2 regions of the Streptomyces sp. NPDC001851 genome follow, and region 2 is predicted to be linked to the other one. Evidence: riboswitches for the same ligand, from Rfam matches in the RefSeq annotation. Region 2 holds a riboswitch; the other holds the start of a gene.
The links. A riboswitch is a leader RNA that binds a small molecule or an ion and turns the genes downstream of it on or off. The one in region 2 is predicted to bind glycine.

Region 1 (7,386 bases), on a different contig from region 2:
GGAACCCGTCGATCTCCATGTTTCCGTACTGGGCGTCCGGGGAGCCGGCCTGGCCGTGCCACAGGAGCATCCAGATCTGGCCGGAGGAGGGGGTGGCGAGGGCGCGGAGCAGGGCCTCGTAGGCGTCGTAGCGTCCGGGCGTGACCTGGCGCAGCATGTGCTCGACGCTGCCGCTGTGGCTCGCGCTCACCTGTCGTGCCCTTCTCTTTTTCGTGCCCCGCGTTTGGAGACAGCTTAAGCGCCCACGGGGGTGCCGCCTCGGGTGCGTACGCGGGTGCGGGTGCGTGGGGGGCTTGTCGCGCAGTTCCCCGCGCCCCTGAGGTCCGCTGCTCCCCTGCCTGCTGATCAGTGACCGTATTGGTAGAAGGGGCGGACGTTCGACTTGAGCCATGCGGCCACCGGGTCGTCCGTCACGTCCAGGAGGACCAGGCTCATCGGCCACTTGACCGGGACTTTGCCCAGGGCGCGGCCCAGGGCCTGCATGGGGAGCGCGCGGAGGTCGCCTTCCCACTGGGAGAGTTCCACGCCGACGAACATCACCGGGTCGTCCGTCTCTATGGCGGCCAGGCAGCGGCGGGCGGTGAGGACCACGCCGGTCTCGGCGAACTCGGCGGACGCGGCGGAGAGGAAGTCGACCGGGTCGTCCTGCCAGTCGGGTTCGAAGAGGCGGACCCGGCCGCCGGTGTTGGGCCCGTCCAGCGGGGTGCGGCCCACCCGGCACAGCTCGGCCACCGCCGCGGGCGGGAGCGGGATGCCGACCAGGGCGTCGGGGTTCACAGCGATGCCGACCTGCGGGGGCAGACCGCGGGCGAACTCCACGGCGGGGGCGATGGTGTACGACATGTGGGAGCCGGCCGCCTGGCGCAGCTGCTCCTCGGAGCTGAACACCGGGACGTACGTCTGGCCGCCGAGGTCCAGCGTGGGCAGGTCCAGCGGGCCGCTGTCGGGGCCGCCGCCGCTCGGCAGCGGGATCCACAGCAGGCTGCGGCCCAGGACCTCGATGATCCGGCCGGCCGCGGCGGGTATGCCGAGGGAGGCCGAGAGCACCTCCTCCAGCTCGTTGCCGGGCCAGCCGCCGTGGGGCTGGGGGTGCGCCTGTGCCGGGAAGTCCGCGGGAATGTCCGCCGGGAAGTCCATCTGCCTACCGCCTGCTGGAAATCTCTGCTGTGACCAAGAAGGCTAGCGGGTGGCGGTGACAGCCCCTCGCCGCGTGCACACCGTCCCCCTCATCCGGTGAACGCGATCCGCCGGAGCGCGTCGGCCGCCGTGCGGTCCAGCAGCACCGCGGCGCCGCAGCCCGCGGGCAGCCCGCCCCGCTCGACCGTGTCGAGCAGCCGGGCGGTCGTACGGCGGTGGCGGCGGAAGGCGTAGCGGGAGACGCCCCGGCCGCGGGTGCGCTGACCCTCGCGGGCGGTGTCGGGCGGGACGTCGAGCAGGAGCAGATGGAGGGTGCCGCCGCGGCGGCGTGCCGCGCGGGTGAGCCAGGCCCGCACCCAGGGCTGGGTGCCGCAGTCGTGCACGACGAGGCCCTCGCCGGTGCGCAGGGCGCGGCGCAGGCCGGTGTAGTGGGCGAGGCGGACCAGCGGGCGGTAGAGGGTGTACGGGAGCGCTCGGGGCAGGCGGGCCGCGAAGCGGTCGCGCGTGTCCTGGGAGTCGACGCGGCGGCCGGCGACCGCGCGCCGCATCAGGGTGGACTTGCCGCTGCCGGGCAGGCCGGTGATCACCACCAGGTCCTGGGGGCCGAAGAGCAGGACGTGCGGGCCGCTGCCGGCGCGGTCGCGCAGGTCGCGGACGACGGGGGCCGGCGCGGGGCGCTGACCCGGCACCGCGATGCCGGTGCCGGCGGTGGCGTACACCAGGGTCCTGTTCATCGTGATCTTCCTCCCCTGTCGGCCCGGTCATCCTCATGCCCGCGATGCGTAAAGAGAAGGTAATGAACGGGGGTGGTGGAGGGGTCCGCGTCCTGCCACAGGTCGGTTACAAAAGCAGGCTCGCCGTGCAATGATGTGGCCGCCAACTGCATACCGGCCGCTTGAATCCGCGCGGGAGAGTCCCTGGCAGCACTGATGCCGGGGCGCCGAAGGAGCAAGTCCCTCCCTTGAATCTCTCAGGCCCCGTTACCGCGCGGGCGAGGCACATCTGAAAAGCGGGCCGCTGCGACAGTGGCTCCACCCAAGGTGCAAGCCGTGATCGTCCCTGTGGCGGTCCTGGCGAACCTCTCAGGTTCCGATGACAGATGGGGAGGAACGTTCCTCGCCTGTCCTGCTTTCCTGGGAGACGACCGTCCGATGAGCAGTACCGAACCCCTTGAGCTGCGCCATACCGCGCTGGACGCGCTGCATCGCTCGCTCGGTGCGACGATGACCGACTTCGCCGGCTGGGACATGCCCCTGCGCTACGGCTCCGAGCGTGACGAGCACCTCGCCGTGCGTACGAAGGCCGGTCTCTTCGACCTCTCCCACATGGGCGAGATCACCGTCACCGGCGCCGGCGCGGCCGCCCTCCTCAACTACGCCCTGGTAGGCAACATCGCCTCCGTCGGCGTCGGCCGCGCCCGCTACACCATGATCTGCCAGGCCGACGGCGGCATCCTGGACGACCTGATCGTCTACCGGCTCGCCGAGACCGAGTACATGGTGGTCGCCAACGCCTCCAACGCCCAGGTGGTGCTGGACGCCCTCGTCGAGCGTTCCGCCGGCTTCGACGCCGAGGTGCGCGACGACCGGGACGCGTACGCGCTGATCGCCGTCCAGGGCCCCGAGTCCCCCGGCATCCTGAAGTCCCTCACCGACGCCGACCTGGACGGCCTGAAGTACTACGCCGGCCTGCCCGGCACGGTCGCCGGCGTCCCGGCCCTGATCGCCCGCACCGGCTACACCGGCGAGGACGGCTTCGAGCTGTTCGTGAAGCCGGAGCACGCCGTGGAGCTGTGGCAGGCGCTGACCAAGGCCGGCGAGGGCGTCGGCCTGGTCCCCTGCGGCCTGTCCTGCCGGGACACCCTGCGCCTGGAGGCGGGCATGCCGCTGTACGGGCACGAGCTGACCACGGCGCTCACCCCCTTCGACGCCGGGCTCGGCCGCGTGGTCAAGTTCGAGAAGGAGGGCGACTTCGTGGGGCGCGAGGCGCTCGCCGAGGCCGCCGCCAGGGCCCAGGAGAACCCGCCGCGGGTCCTCGTCGGGCTGGTCGCCGAGGGCCGGCGGGTGCCGCGCGCCGGGTACGCCGTCGTCGCGGGCGGCCAGGTGATCGGCGAGGTCACCTCCGGCGCCCCCTCCCCCACCCTGGGCAAGCCGATCGCCATGGCGTACGTCGACGCGGCGCACGCGGCCCCGGGCACCGCGGGCGTCGGCGTCGACATCCGGGGCAGCCACGAACCGTACGAGGTCGTGGCGCTGCCGTTCTACAAGCGCCAGAAGTAGACACTGGGCGCGGCCACTGTGTGACCCCGCGCACGTTTCCGCTGCTCATCAGCGGCTTCAGCAGTCCCCCCTTCATCAGCACTCCCGCGCGTACAGGAGAATTCAGGCCATGAGCAACCCCCAGCAGCTGCGCTACAGCAAGGAGCACGAGTGGCTGTCGGCCGCCGAGGACGGCGTCTCGACGGTCGGCATCACCGAGTTCGCGGCCAACGCGCTCGGCGATGTGGTCTACGCCCAGCTCCCCGAGGTCGGCTCCACGGTGACCGCGGGCGAGACCTGCGGCGAGCTGGAGTCCACCAAGTCGGTCTCCGACCTGTACTCGCCGGTCACCGGTGAGGTCACCGAGATCAACGAGGACGTCGTCAACGACCCGTCGCTGGTGAACTCGGCCCCCTTCGAGGGCGGCTGGCTGTTCAAGGTGCGCGTCTCGGAGGAGCCGGCCGACCTGCTCTCCGCCGACGAGTACACCGCCCAGAACGCCGGCTGAGGAGTCGTAGCCGTATGACCTCCCTGAACACGCCCCTGCACGAGCTGGACCCGGAGATCGCCGCCGCGGTCGACGCCGAGCTCGGCCGCCAGCAGTCCACGCTGGAGATGATCGCCTCCGAGAACTTCGCGCCGCTCGCGGTGATGGAGGCGCAGGGCTCCGTCCTCACCAACAAGTACGCCGAGGGCTACCCGGGCCGCCGCTACTACGGCGGCTGCGAGCACGTCGACGTCGCCGAGCAGATCGCCATCGACCGGGTCAAGGAGCTGTTCGGCGCCGAGTACGCCAACGTCCAGCCCCACTCCGGCGCCTCCGCCAACCAGGCGGCCCTGTTCGCGCTGGCCCAGCCCGGGGACACCATCCTCGGCCTGGACCTCGCCCACGGCGGCCACCTGACCCACGGCATGCGCCTGAACTTCTCCGGCAAGCAGTTCAACGTGGTCGCCTACCACGTGGACGCCGCCACCGGCCTGGTCGACATGGCCGAGGTCGAGCGGCTGGCCAAGGAGCACCGCCCGAAGGTGATCATCGCCGGCTGGTCGGCGTACCCGCGGGAGCTGGACTTCGCCGCGTTCCGCCGGATCGCCGACGAGGTCGAGGCCCACCTGTGGGTCGACATGGCGCACTTCGCGGGCCTGGTCGCGGCTGGTCTGCACGCCAACCCGGTGCCGTACGCCGACGTGGTGACCTCCACGACGCACAAGACCCTGGGCGGCCCGCGCGGCGGCATCATCCTCGCCCGCAGCAAGGACTTCGCGAAGAAGCTGAACTCCTCCGTCTTCCCGGGCTTCCAGGGCGGTCCCCTGGAGCACGTGATCGCGGCGAAGGCGGTGTCCTTCAAGGTCGCGGCTTCCGAGGAATTCAAGGAGCGCCAGCGCCGTACAGTGGAGGGCGCGAGGATCCTCGCCGAGCGGCTGACGGCGCCGGACGCGCGCGAGGCCGGCGTGAACGTGCTGTCGGGCGGCACGGACGTGCACCTGATCCTCGTCGACCTGCGCGAGTCCGAGCTGGACGGGCAGCAGGCCGAGGACCGCCTCCACGAGGTCGGCATCACGGTCAACCGCAACGCGGTCCCGAACGACCCGCGCCCGCCGATGGTCACGTCCGGTCTGCGGATCGGCACGCCCGCCCTCGCCACCCGCGGCTTCACGGCCGAGGACTTCGCCGAGGTCGCGGACGTGATCGCGGAGGCGCTGAAGCCGGCGTACGACGCCGAGGCGCTCAAGGCCCGGGTCAAGGCCCTGGCCGACAAGCACCCGCTGTACCCGGCTCTGAACAAGTAAGTCACCTTTCGCGAGGCACCGCGCACACTGGACACCGGAAGGTGCGCGCGGTGCCCGCACCCCGTACCGCCCCTGCTTCACCCGTCTTGAGGAGTTCCCGTGGCCATCTCGGTCTTCGACCTGTTCTCGATCGGCATCGGCCCGTCCAGCTCCCACACGGTCGGCCCGATGCGCGCGGCGCGCATGTTCGCCCGCCGCCTGCGCAACGAAGGCCTGCTGGACCCGGTGGCCTCCCTGAGGTGCGAGCTGTACGGCTCCCTCGGCGCCACCGGCCACGGTCACGGCACCCCGAAGGCGGTCCTGCTCGGCCTGGAGGGCGCCTCGCCCCGCACGGTGGACGTGGAAACGGCCGACGAGCGGGTGGAGGCGATCAAGTCGGCGGGCCGCATCTCGCTGCTCGGCGAACACGAGATCCCCTTCTCCTTCGACGACGACCTGGTCCTGCACCGCCGCAAGGCCCTGCCCTACCACGCCAACGGCATGACGATATGGGCGTACGACGCCTCGGGCGCGGAGCTGTTCTCCAAGACGTACTACTCGGTCGGCGGCGGCTTCGTCGTGGACGAGGACGCGGTCGGCGCGGACCGGATCAAGCTGGACGACACGGTCCTGAAGTATCCCTTCCGTACCGGCGACGAGCTCCTGCGCCTGACGAAGGAGACGGGCCTGTCGATCTCCTCCCTGATGCTGGAGAACGAGCGCGCCTGGCGCACCGAGGAGGAGATCCGGGCGGGCCTGCTGGAGATCTGGCGGGTGATGCGCGAGTGCGTCCAGCGCGGCATGTCCCGTGAGGGCATCCTGCCCGGCGGCCTGAAGGTCCGCCGCCGCGCGGCCGTCTCGGCCCGCCAGCTGCGCGCCGAGGGCGAGCCCTTGGCGCACGCGATGGAGTGGATCACGCTCTACGCGATGGCGGTGAACGAGGAGAACGCGGCGGGCGGCCGCGTGGTGACGGCCCCCACGAACGGCGCGGCCGGCATCATCCCGGCGGTCCTGCACTACTACATCAACTTCGTCCCCGGTGCCGACGAGGACGGCGTCGTCCGCTTCCTCCTGGCCGCCGGCGCGATCGGCATGCTCTTCAAGGAGAACGCCTCCATCTCCGGCGCCGAGGTCGGCTGCCAGGGCGAGGTCGGCTCCGCCTGCTCCATGGCCGCCGGCGCCCTCGCCGAGGTCCTCGGCGGCTCCCCCGAGCAGGTGGAGAACGCCGCCGAGATCGGCATGGAACACAACCTCGGCCTGACCTGCGACCCGGTCGGCGGCCTGGTCCAGATCCCGTGCATCGAGCGCAACGGCATGGCCGCGGTGAAGGCGGTCACCGCCGCCAAGATGGCCATGCGCGGCGACGGCTCCCACAAGGTGTCCCTGGACAAGGTCATCAAGACCATGAAGGACACCGGCGCGGACATGTCGGTGAAGTACAAGGAGACGGCGCGGGGCGGGCTCGCGGTGAACATCATCGAGTGCTGAGAGGACAGGCCCTGACCTGCGCGTTCGCTCCTTTCAGCGCTGTCGGGGCCTTCCCTGCTGCAGGGTCTCGCTCCACGAAGGCACCATCGCAGCCCTCGGAGCACGCACTGGCAAACGAGGCATGTCCGCCTGCGCGGCCACAAATACGCCCTGGACGCGATCGTGGCCGCCACCGCGCTGGCCTCCCCCGCCCCGGTCACCATTCTGACCTCGGATCCGGAGGAGCTTCAGGCCCTGTGCGGCTTCGCGCCGGCCCTGCGGATGAAGGCGAAGCAGGAGGGCTTCTGCTCCGACAAGGATCTGCCGGAGAAGGAGAACGAGGAGAAGGCCAAGGAGCGCAAGCGGTGCGTTCCTTTCGTCGATCACTGCACCGTCACGGTGACAAGGCCGGGATCTGGCAGTTCCGTCGGTGCGGTGTCCCCGTACCACGAGAACTCAAGGGCTGAGAGCCTTCCACCGCTCACCCACACGAGCAGTTCACCGAAGAGTTGGCCCGAGTCGTCTGTGACCGTTCCGGTGGCCGGGATGATGCCGTCCTCGATCGGTGCTGCAGGGATGTCGGCGGGCACTTCCAGGTCGACACTCGGAGACTCGGCCCCCCATGGGCCGGTGACACGGGTTTCTGGCAGTTGGTTCCTCAACTCCTGGACGCCCGGAAATTCGGGCGCGAGGAGCTGCGCGAGGGTGCGCCGTTCGAGGTGGGACAGAGGTCTGGTGGCGGGGTGGTCCGTCA
Region 2 (7,386 bases):
TCAGCCCCCGGCTGCTGCTCCTGGACGAACCGCTCGCCGCCCTCGACGCCCGCACCCGCCTGGAGGTCCGCGCCCAACTGCGCCGTCACCTCGCCGAGTTCGAAGCGGTCGCCGTCCTGGTCACCCACGACCCGCTGGACGCCATGGTGCTCGCGGACCGGCTGGTCGTCATAGAGGACGGCCGGGTCGTCCAGGAGGGCACCCCGGCGGACATCGCACGCCATCCGCGCACCGACTACATCGCCCGGCTCGTCGGCCTCAACCTCTACCGGGGACGGGCGGACCGCCACACGGTACGGCTCGACGCGGGGCCCTCGATCACCACCACGGAGGACCTGTCCGGCCCGGTCTTCGTGGCCTTCCCGCCCAGTGCCGTCACCCTGTTCCGGGACCGGCCCACCGGGGCCAGTGCCCGTAACCTCTGGCGCTGCGAGGTGGCCGGCCTGGAGACGCACGGCGACCAGATCCGCGCCGACCTGAGCGGCGAACTCCCCCTCGCCGCCGACCTCACCACGCTCGCCGCCGCCGACCTCGACCTGCACCCAGGCGCAGCCGTCTGGGCGACGGTCAAAGCGACGCAGACACACGCATACCCGGCTTGATCAGGCGGGCGCTCTACCGTGAGTGCCCATGACCCTCAGCATCCGCAACCAACTCCCCGGCACGGTCACCGCGATCCAGCCGGGCGAGGCCATGGCCACCGTCAAGCTCCGCCTCGACGGCGGGCAGGACCTCACCGCGGCCATCACCAAGGAGTCCGCCGAGGACCTCGCCCTCGCCCCCGGCTCACCCGTGCGGGCCCTGGTGAAGTCGACCGAGGTCTCCCTCGCCACGCACCGCGTCGAGGGCCTGTCGATCCGCAACCAGCTCCCCGGGGCGGTCATCGGGCTCACCGCCGGCGCCGCGATGGCCTCCGTGAGGATCTCCGTCCCCGGCGGCGAACTGACCGCGGCCATCACCAAGGACGCCGCCACCGACCTGGGCCTCTTCGTGGGCTCCGACGTGGTCGCTCTCATCAAGGCGACCGAGGTGTCCCTCGCCAGGGCCTGACACGGCGAGGCCCCGCCCGGAAACCGGACGGGGCCCTGGGAACCACCGCTCGCTCAGTCCTCGTAAGCGTCCAGCGGCGGGCAGGAGCAGACCAGGTTGCGGTCGCCGAAGGCCTGGTCGATACGGCGCACCGGCGGCCAGTACTTGTCGGCGACCGAGACACCGGCCGGGAAGACGGCCTCCTCGCGGCTGTAGGCGTGCGTCCACTCACCGCCGAGCGCGGCGGCCGTGTGCGGGGCGCCCCGCAGCGGGTTGTCCTCCGCCGGCCACTCGCCGGAGCCGACCTTCTCGATCTCCGCGCGGATGGCGATCATCGCGTCGCAGAACCGGTCCAGCTCGGTGAGGTCCTCCGACTCGGTCGGCTCGATCATCAGCGTGCCGGCCACCGGGAAGGACATGGTCGGTGCGTGGAAGCCGTAGTCGATCAGGCGCTTGGCCACGTCGTCCACGCTCACGCCGGTCGCCTTGGTCAGCGGGCGCAGGTCGATGATGCACTCGTGCGCGACCAGGTTGCCGGGGCCGGTGTAGAGCACCGGGTAGTGCGGCTCCAGGCGCTTGGCGATGTAGTTCGCCGACAGCACGGCCACCTGCGTGGCCCGCTTGAGGCCCTCGCCGCCCATGAGGCGCACGTACGCCCACGAGATCGGCAGGATCCCCGCGGAGCCCCAGGGCGCGGCCGAGATGGGGCCGACGCCGGTCTCGGGGCCGGCCGCCGGCTGCAGCGGGTGGTTCGGCAGGTACGGCGCCAGGTGCGAGCGGACCGCGACCGGGCCGACGCCGGGGCCACCGCCGCCGTGCGGGATGCAGAACGTCTTGTGCAGGTTCAGGTGGGAGACGTCACCGCCGAAGTGGCCCGGCTTCGCGAGGCCGACCAGCGCGTTGAGGTTGGCGCCGTCGACGTACACCTGGCCGCCGGCCTCGTGCACCTGGGCGCAGATGTCGGCGACGTGCTCCTCGAACACGCCGTGCGTCGACGGGTAGGTGATCATCAGCACCGCCAGCTCGTCGCGGTACTGCCCGATCTTGGCCCGCAGGTCCTCGACGTCGATCTCGCCGTCCTCGGCGGTCTTCACGACGACGACCTTCATGCCGGCCATCACGGCGCTGGCGGCGTTGGTGCCGTGCGCGGAGGACGGGATCAGACACACGGTCCGCTGCTCGTCGCCGTTGGCGCGGTGGTAGCCGCGTACGGCCAGCAGACCGGCCAGCTCGCCCTGCGAACCGGCGTTCGGCTGCAGGGAGACCTTGTCGTAGCCGGTGACCTCGGCGAGACGTTCCTCAAGCTCACGGATGAGCGTGAGGTAGCCCTCGGCCTGCTCGGCCGGGGCGAAGGGGTGCAGCTGCCCGAACTCGGGCCAGGTGACCGGCTCCATCTCCGTGGTCGCGTTGAGCTTCATGGTGCAGGAGCCCAGCGGGATCATGCCGCGGTCGAGCGCGTAGTCGCGGTCGGCCAGCTTGCGCAGGTAGCGCAGCATCGCGGTCTCGGAGCGGTACTGGTGGAAGACCGGGTGGGTGAGGTAGGCGTCGGTGCGCAGGAGCGCCTCGGGCAGGGTGTCCTCGGCGGTCGCCTCCAGCGCCTCGATGTCGCCCTCGACGCCGAAGGCGGACCACACGGCGGCCAGCTGGGCCCGCTTGGTGGTCTCGTCGCAGGCGATCGAGACGTGGTCGGCGTCGGCCAGGTGGAGGTTGACCCCGTTCTTCCGGGCGGCGGCGACCACCTCGGCGGCCTTGCCGGGCACCCGCGCGGTGAGGGTGTCGAAGAAGGCGCCGTGCACGATCTCGACGCCGCCGGCCTTCAGACCCGCGGCGAGGATCGTGGCGTACCGGTGCGTGCGCCGGGCGATGGTCCGCAGGCCCTCCGGCCCGTGGTAGACGGCGTACATGCCGGCCATGACGGCGAGCAGCACCTGCGCGGTGCAGATGTTGCTGGTGGCCTTCTCCCGGCGGATGTGCTGCTCACGGGTCTGCAGCGCGAGCCGGTAGGCCTTGTTGCCGTCGGCGTCGACGGAGACGCCCACGAGGCGGCCGGGCAGGCTGCGCGCGAACTTCTCGTGCACCGCCATGTAGCCCGCGTGCGGACCGCCGAAGCCCATCGGCACACCGAAGCGCTGGGTGGTGCCGACGGCGATGTCCGCGCCCAGCTCGCCCGGCGGGGTCAGCAGGGTCAGTGCGAGCAGATCGGCGGCCACGGTGACCAGGGCGCCCAGCTCGTGCGCCTGGTCGATGACCGGCTTGATGTCGCGTACGGCGCCGGAGGCGCCCGGGTACTGGATCAGCACGCCGTTGATCTCGCGCTCGGCCACCGCGGCCGGAATGCCCTCGCTGAGGTCGGCGACGACGACCTCGACACCGGTCGGCTCCGCACGCGTCTCGATGACGGCGATGGTCTGCGGCAGCACGTCCGCGTCGACCAGGAACAGCCCCTTCTTGTTCTTGCCCATGCGCCGCGACAGGGCCATCGCCTCGGCGGCGGCCGTTCCCTCGTCGAGCAGGGAGGCACCGGAGGTGGGCAGGCCGGTGAGCTCGGCGACCACGGTCTGGAAGTTCAGCAGGGCTTCCAGCCGCCCCTGGGAGATCTCCGGCTGGTAGGGCGTGTACGCGGTGTACCAGGCCGGGTTCTCCATGACGTTGCGCAGGATGACCGGCGGGGTGAAGGTGCCGTAGTAGCCCAGGCCGATCATGGAGTCGAGGACCTGGTTGCGGTCGGCGAGCGAGCGCAGCTCGGCGAGCACCTCGGCCTCGGTGCGGGCGCCCGGCAGGTCGAGGGCGTCGGCGTTCTTGATCACATCCGGGACCGCGGCGGCGGTCAGCTCGTCGAGGGAGCCGTAACCGACGTGCGCGAGCATCTTGGCCCGCGCCTCCTGGTCCGGCCCGATGTGACGCTGCTCGAACGGGATGCCCGCTTCGAGCTCCGAGAGCGGAATGCGATGGGCGGTCATTGCGGAGGCCTCCTGGTCTGACGCGACCTTCGAGGGGCACCCCGGTACGGATACCCCGACGGCCTCCCCCTCTGTCATCTCAACCTGAGAGCTTCACCGGGTACCCGAGGGCCCCGGCTTTCACCGTCGGTGAGGGCGGGAGCCGTCGACACCCGCCCTGCTTTCCAGAGTGACCTCGTCCATGCGGTACGTGAGCCTGAGAGATTCCGGGGAGGATTTGCTCCTTCGGCGCCTCCGAGGTGGTCGGAGGACTCTCCCGCACGGGGTCAGCAGCCGCTGTCAGCCTACCAGCGAGGTCAACGCCCGAGCCTTCGAGTGGCCGCCTCCCTGAATGTGCTCTTTTGTAGTGCTTACGGATGTGTTGCGACCAAGAGGAGGGAGAGGGACCGTGCAGACCGAGATCGATCCGCGCAACCTGATCGGCCGCAAGGCGTTCGACCGCAATGGGACCAAGATCGGCACCATCGACGAGGTCTACCTCGACGACGCGACCGGCGTGCCCGAGTGGGCGGCCATACGCACCGGCCTGTTCTCGCGGGACGCCTTCGTCCCCCTGGAGCCCAGCGAACTGGTCGAAGGCTCCCTCCACGTCCCCTTCGACCGCGCCCTGATCAAGGACGCCCCCGACTTCGGCGTGGGCCGCCACCTCTCCCCCGAACAGGAACTCCAGCTCTACCACCACTACGGCCTGGACGTGACCCCGCCTCCGTCCGTACCGGACCACGACTTCGGCAAGCTGGCGGGGTCGGAGGAGACCTGAGGCCTCTGATCCTCGCCACTGCTCGGCTGACCGAGACGGGCGGGCGGGTGGGAAGGAGCAACCAACGGCAACGGATCCGCGGACTCCAGGGCGGGATCCCCGACCAGAAACGTCCGCACCCGCCCCGGAGGGGACTGCGGCGTCTCAAACCGCACGGTGACCCGCCCCAGCCCACTCCCCTGCACCCACCCGGGCCCGTACTCGGCATGCCGCACGTCCTGCCCCGCGCGCCAGTGCCGTTCGACGGGCTCCGGCTGCTCCACAACGACTTCAACCGCACCCTTCTCCGGCTCCTCCGCCAAAGGCACCGGCATGGCCTGAGCGAACAGGTCCTCCTGGGTGTAGTCGGCGAGCCCGGAAACGCCCACGCCGAGCAGCCGTACCCCGCCCGTGGTGTCCACCGAGTCCAGCAACCGCGCGGCCGCCTCCCGCACGACCGCCGGATCGTCCGTCGGTCCCCTGAGCGTCTCCGATCTGGTCAGCGTCGAGAAGTCGTACCGCCGCACCTTCAGCACGATGGTCCGCCCCGACAGCCCTGCCTCGCGCAGCCGCCCCACACACCGGTCGGCGAGCCGCTGCACCTCCAGGCCGATCCGCAGCCGGTCATGGATGTCCACGTCGTACGTGTCCTCCACCGATACCGACTTCGCCTCGCGCTCGGCGACCACCGGCCGCTCGTCATGGGCCAGGGCCATGGCGTACAGCGCGTGCCCGTGCGCCTTGCCGAGCAGCCGGACCAGTTCGTCCTCGCCCGCCTCCGCCAGTTCCCCGACCGTGGTGATCCCGGCTCTGCGCAGGTGGTCGCCGGTGGCCGGGCCGACCCCGGGCAGGGTCCGCACCGGCATGGGCTCCAGCAGGGCCCGCTCCGACCCCGGCTCGATGACCACCAGGCCGTCCGGCTTGGCCTGCTCGGAGGCGATCTTGGCGAGCATCTTGGAGGCGGCGAGCCCGACCGACCCGGTGAGCCCGGTGACCGCCCGGATGTCGGCGCGGAGTCTGCTCCCGGCCAGCCGCGCCGACGCCTCGTCCCAGGCCGTCCCCCCGGCCTCCAGGTCCACGAACGCCTCGTCCAGACTGAGCGGCTCCACCAGCGGTGACAGCTCCCGCAGCAGCGCCATCACCTGCTCGCTGATCGCCCGGTACAGGGTGAAGCGCGGCACCAGATAGGCGGCGTTGGGTGCCAGCCGGCGGGCCTGGGCCATGGGCATCGCCGAGTGGACCCCGAAGGCCCGAGCCTCGTACGACGCGGTGGCCACCACCCCGCGTGGTCCGAGGCCGCCCACGACGACCGCCTTCCCGCGCAGGCTCGGCTTGGATGCCTGCTCCACCGAGGCGTAGAAGGCATCCATGTCGAGATGCAGGATCGTGGGCGCGTTTCTCACATCTCCGATGCTGCACCACGGCACTGACAATGCCCGGCCCGGCAGGGAGCGGCGTCAGACCGCCCGGTTGCGGCGCCGCGCCAGCTCGTCCGCCGGGTTGTGCCCGACGAGGGTCTCACCCGTGTCGATGCGCTCGCCGTGCAGCTGGGAGAGCGCGCTTTCCACATCCCGCCACACCACGCCGACGGCGATCCCGAAGATCCCCTGGCCGCCCTGGAGCAGGGCGTGCACCTCGTCCGGCGAGGTGCACTCGTAGACCGTGGCGCCATCGCTCATCAGGGTCATCCGCTCCAGGTCACGGAAACCGCGTTCTCGCAGGTGCTGCACGGCCGCGCGGATGTTCTGCAGCGAGACCCCGGTGTCCAGGAACCGCTTCACGATCTTCAGGACGACCACGTCCCGGAAGCTGTACAGCCGCTGGGTGCCCGACCCGTAGGCGGGCCGCACACTCGGCTCGACCAGGCCGGTGCGGGCCCAGTAGTCGAGCTGCCGGTAGGTGATGCCGGCGGCCGCGCAGGCCGTGGGCCCGCGATAGCCGATCTCCTCGGATGTCATGGACGCCGCCCCTCCGCCGTTCGGCACCGCCGTCGGCCGTTGCGGAGCGTGATCCACCGCGCTGCCGTGAACCGGGTACGGACCGCTCTCCCCGAAACCGCGCACGGGAGCACCCCCAGCCGTACCGTCGCCGCTGGTTCTCACGCCGACCTCCGTCCTTGACCTGCCCTCACGACGGTAGGCAGTCACCAGGGGTGCGTCAACGATCGCCACACTCGGCACGCCGAGTGATAATCACCCTAGGAGTGGTTTCCCGTGTCCCGCCGCGGGGAAAGGCTAGCCGAATGCGTTCGGGGGAAGCCGTAGGACGCTCTCCATGGCCGGTGGCACATGCCCGTCTCACCGGGGCGGCGCTCATCGACCGCTCATGATCACTGGCTGCTGGTGCCGAAGTCCTCGGGCGAGATCTGGTCGAGGAACTCGCGGAACTTCTCCACCTCGTCCTCCTGCTCGTCCGGAATGGCGATGCCGGCGTCGTCCAGCACCGTGTCACTGCCGTAGATCGGCGTTCCGGTGCGCAGGGCCAGCGCTATGGCATCGGAGGGGCGGGCGCTGACCTCGACACCGCTGGCGAAGACCAGCTCCGCGTAGAAGACGCCTTCCCGCAGATCGGTGATGCGTACTTCGGTCAGCTCCTGGCCGACGGCCTCCAGCACGTCCTTGAACAGGTCGTGGGTCAGTGGCCTGGCGGGGGCCATGC

Region 1: linked by a shared signal. The riboswitch ahead of gcvT (glycine cleavage system aminomethyltransferase GcvT) and the one ahead of gcvP (aminomethyl-transferring glycine dehydrogenase) in region 2 are both predicted to bind glycine.

The regions. Positions count from the first base shown of each region.
Region 1 is NZ_JBEOYR010000003.1:49,198-56,583, reverse strand. It holds gene ABT171_RS05290 (enhanced serine sensitivity protein SseB C-terminal domain-containing protein) at 1-157, opposite strand, end outside; gene ABT171_RS05285 (enhanced serine sensitivity protein SseB) at 346-1,137, opposite strand; gene ABT171_RS05280 (AAA family ATPase) at 1,227-1,871, opposite strand; glycine riboswitch at 2,034-2,133, shown strand; glycine riboswitch at 2,134-2,246, shown strand; gene gcvT (glycine cleavage system aminomethyltransferase GcvT) at 2,289-3,416, shown strand; gene gcvH (glycine cleavage system protein GcvH) at 3,526-3,903, shown strand; gene glyA (serine hydroxymethyltransferase) at 3,918-5,186, shown strand; gene ABT171_RS05260 (L-serine ammonia-lyase) at 5,286-6,653, shown strand; partial or broken gene ABT171_RS05255 (DNA-binding protein) at 6,783-6,896, shown strand; gene ABT171_RS05250 (hypothetical protein) at 7,016-7,386, opposite strand, start outside; gene ABT171_RS05245 (RHS repeat-associated core domain-containing protein) at 7,384-7,386, opposite strand, start outside.
Region 2 is NZ_JBEOYR010000008.1:7,745-15,130, reverse strand. It holds gene ABT171_RS13300 (ABC transporter ATP-binding protein) at 1-602, shown strand, start outside; gene ABT171_RS13295 (TOBE domain-containing protein) at 631-1,050, shown strand; gene gcvP (aminomethyl-transferring glycine dehydrogenase) at 1,104-3,989, opposite strand; glycine riboswitch at 4,164-4,258, opposite strand; gene ABT171_RS13285 (PRC-barrel domain-containing protein) at 4,378-4,749, shown strand; gene ABT171_RS13280 (DNA polymerase IV) at 4,671-6,131, opposite strand; gene ABT171_RS13275 (MerR family transcriptional regulator) at 6,186-6,830, opposite strand; gene ABT171_RS13270 (bifunctional nuclease family protein) at 7,058-7,386, opposite strand, start outside.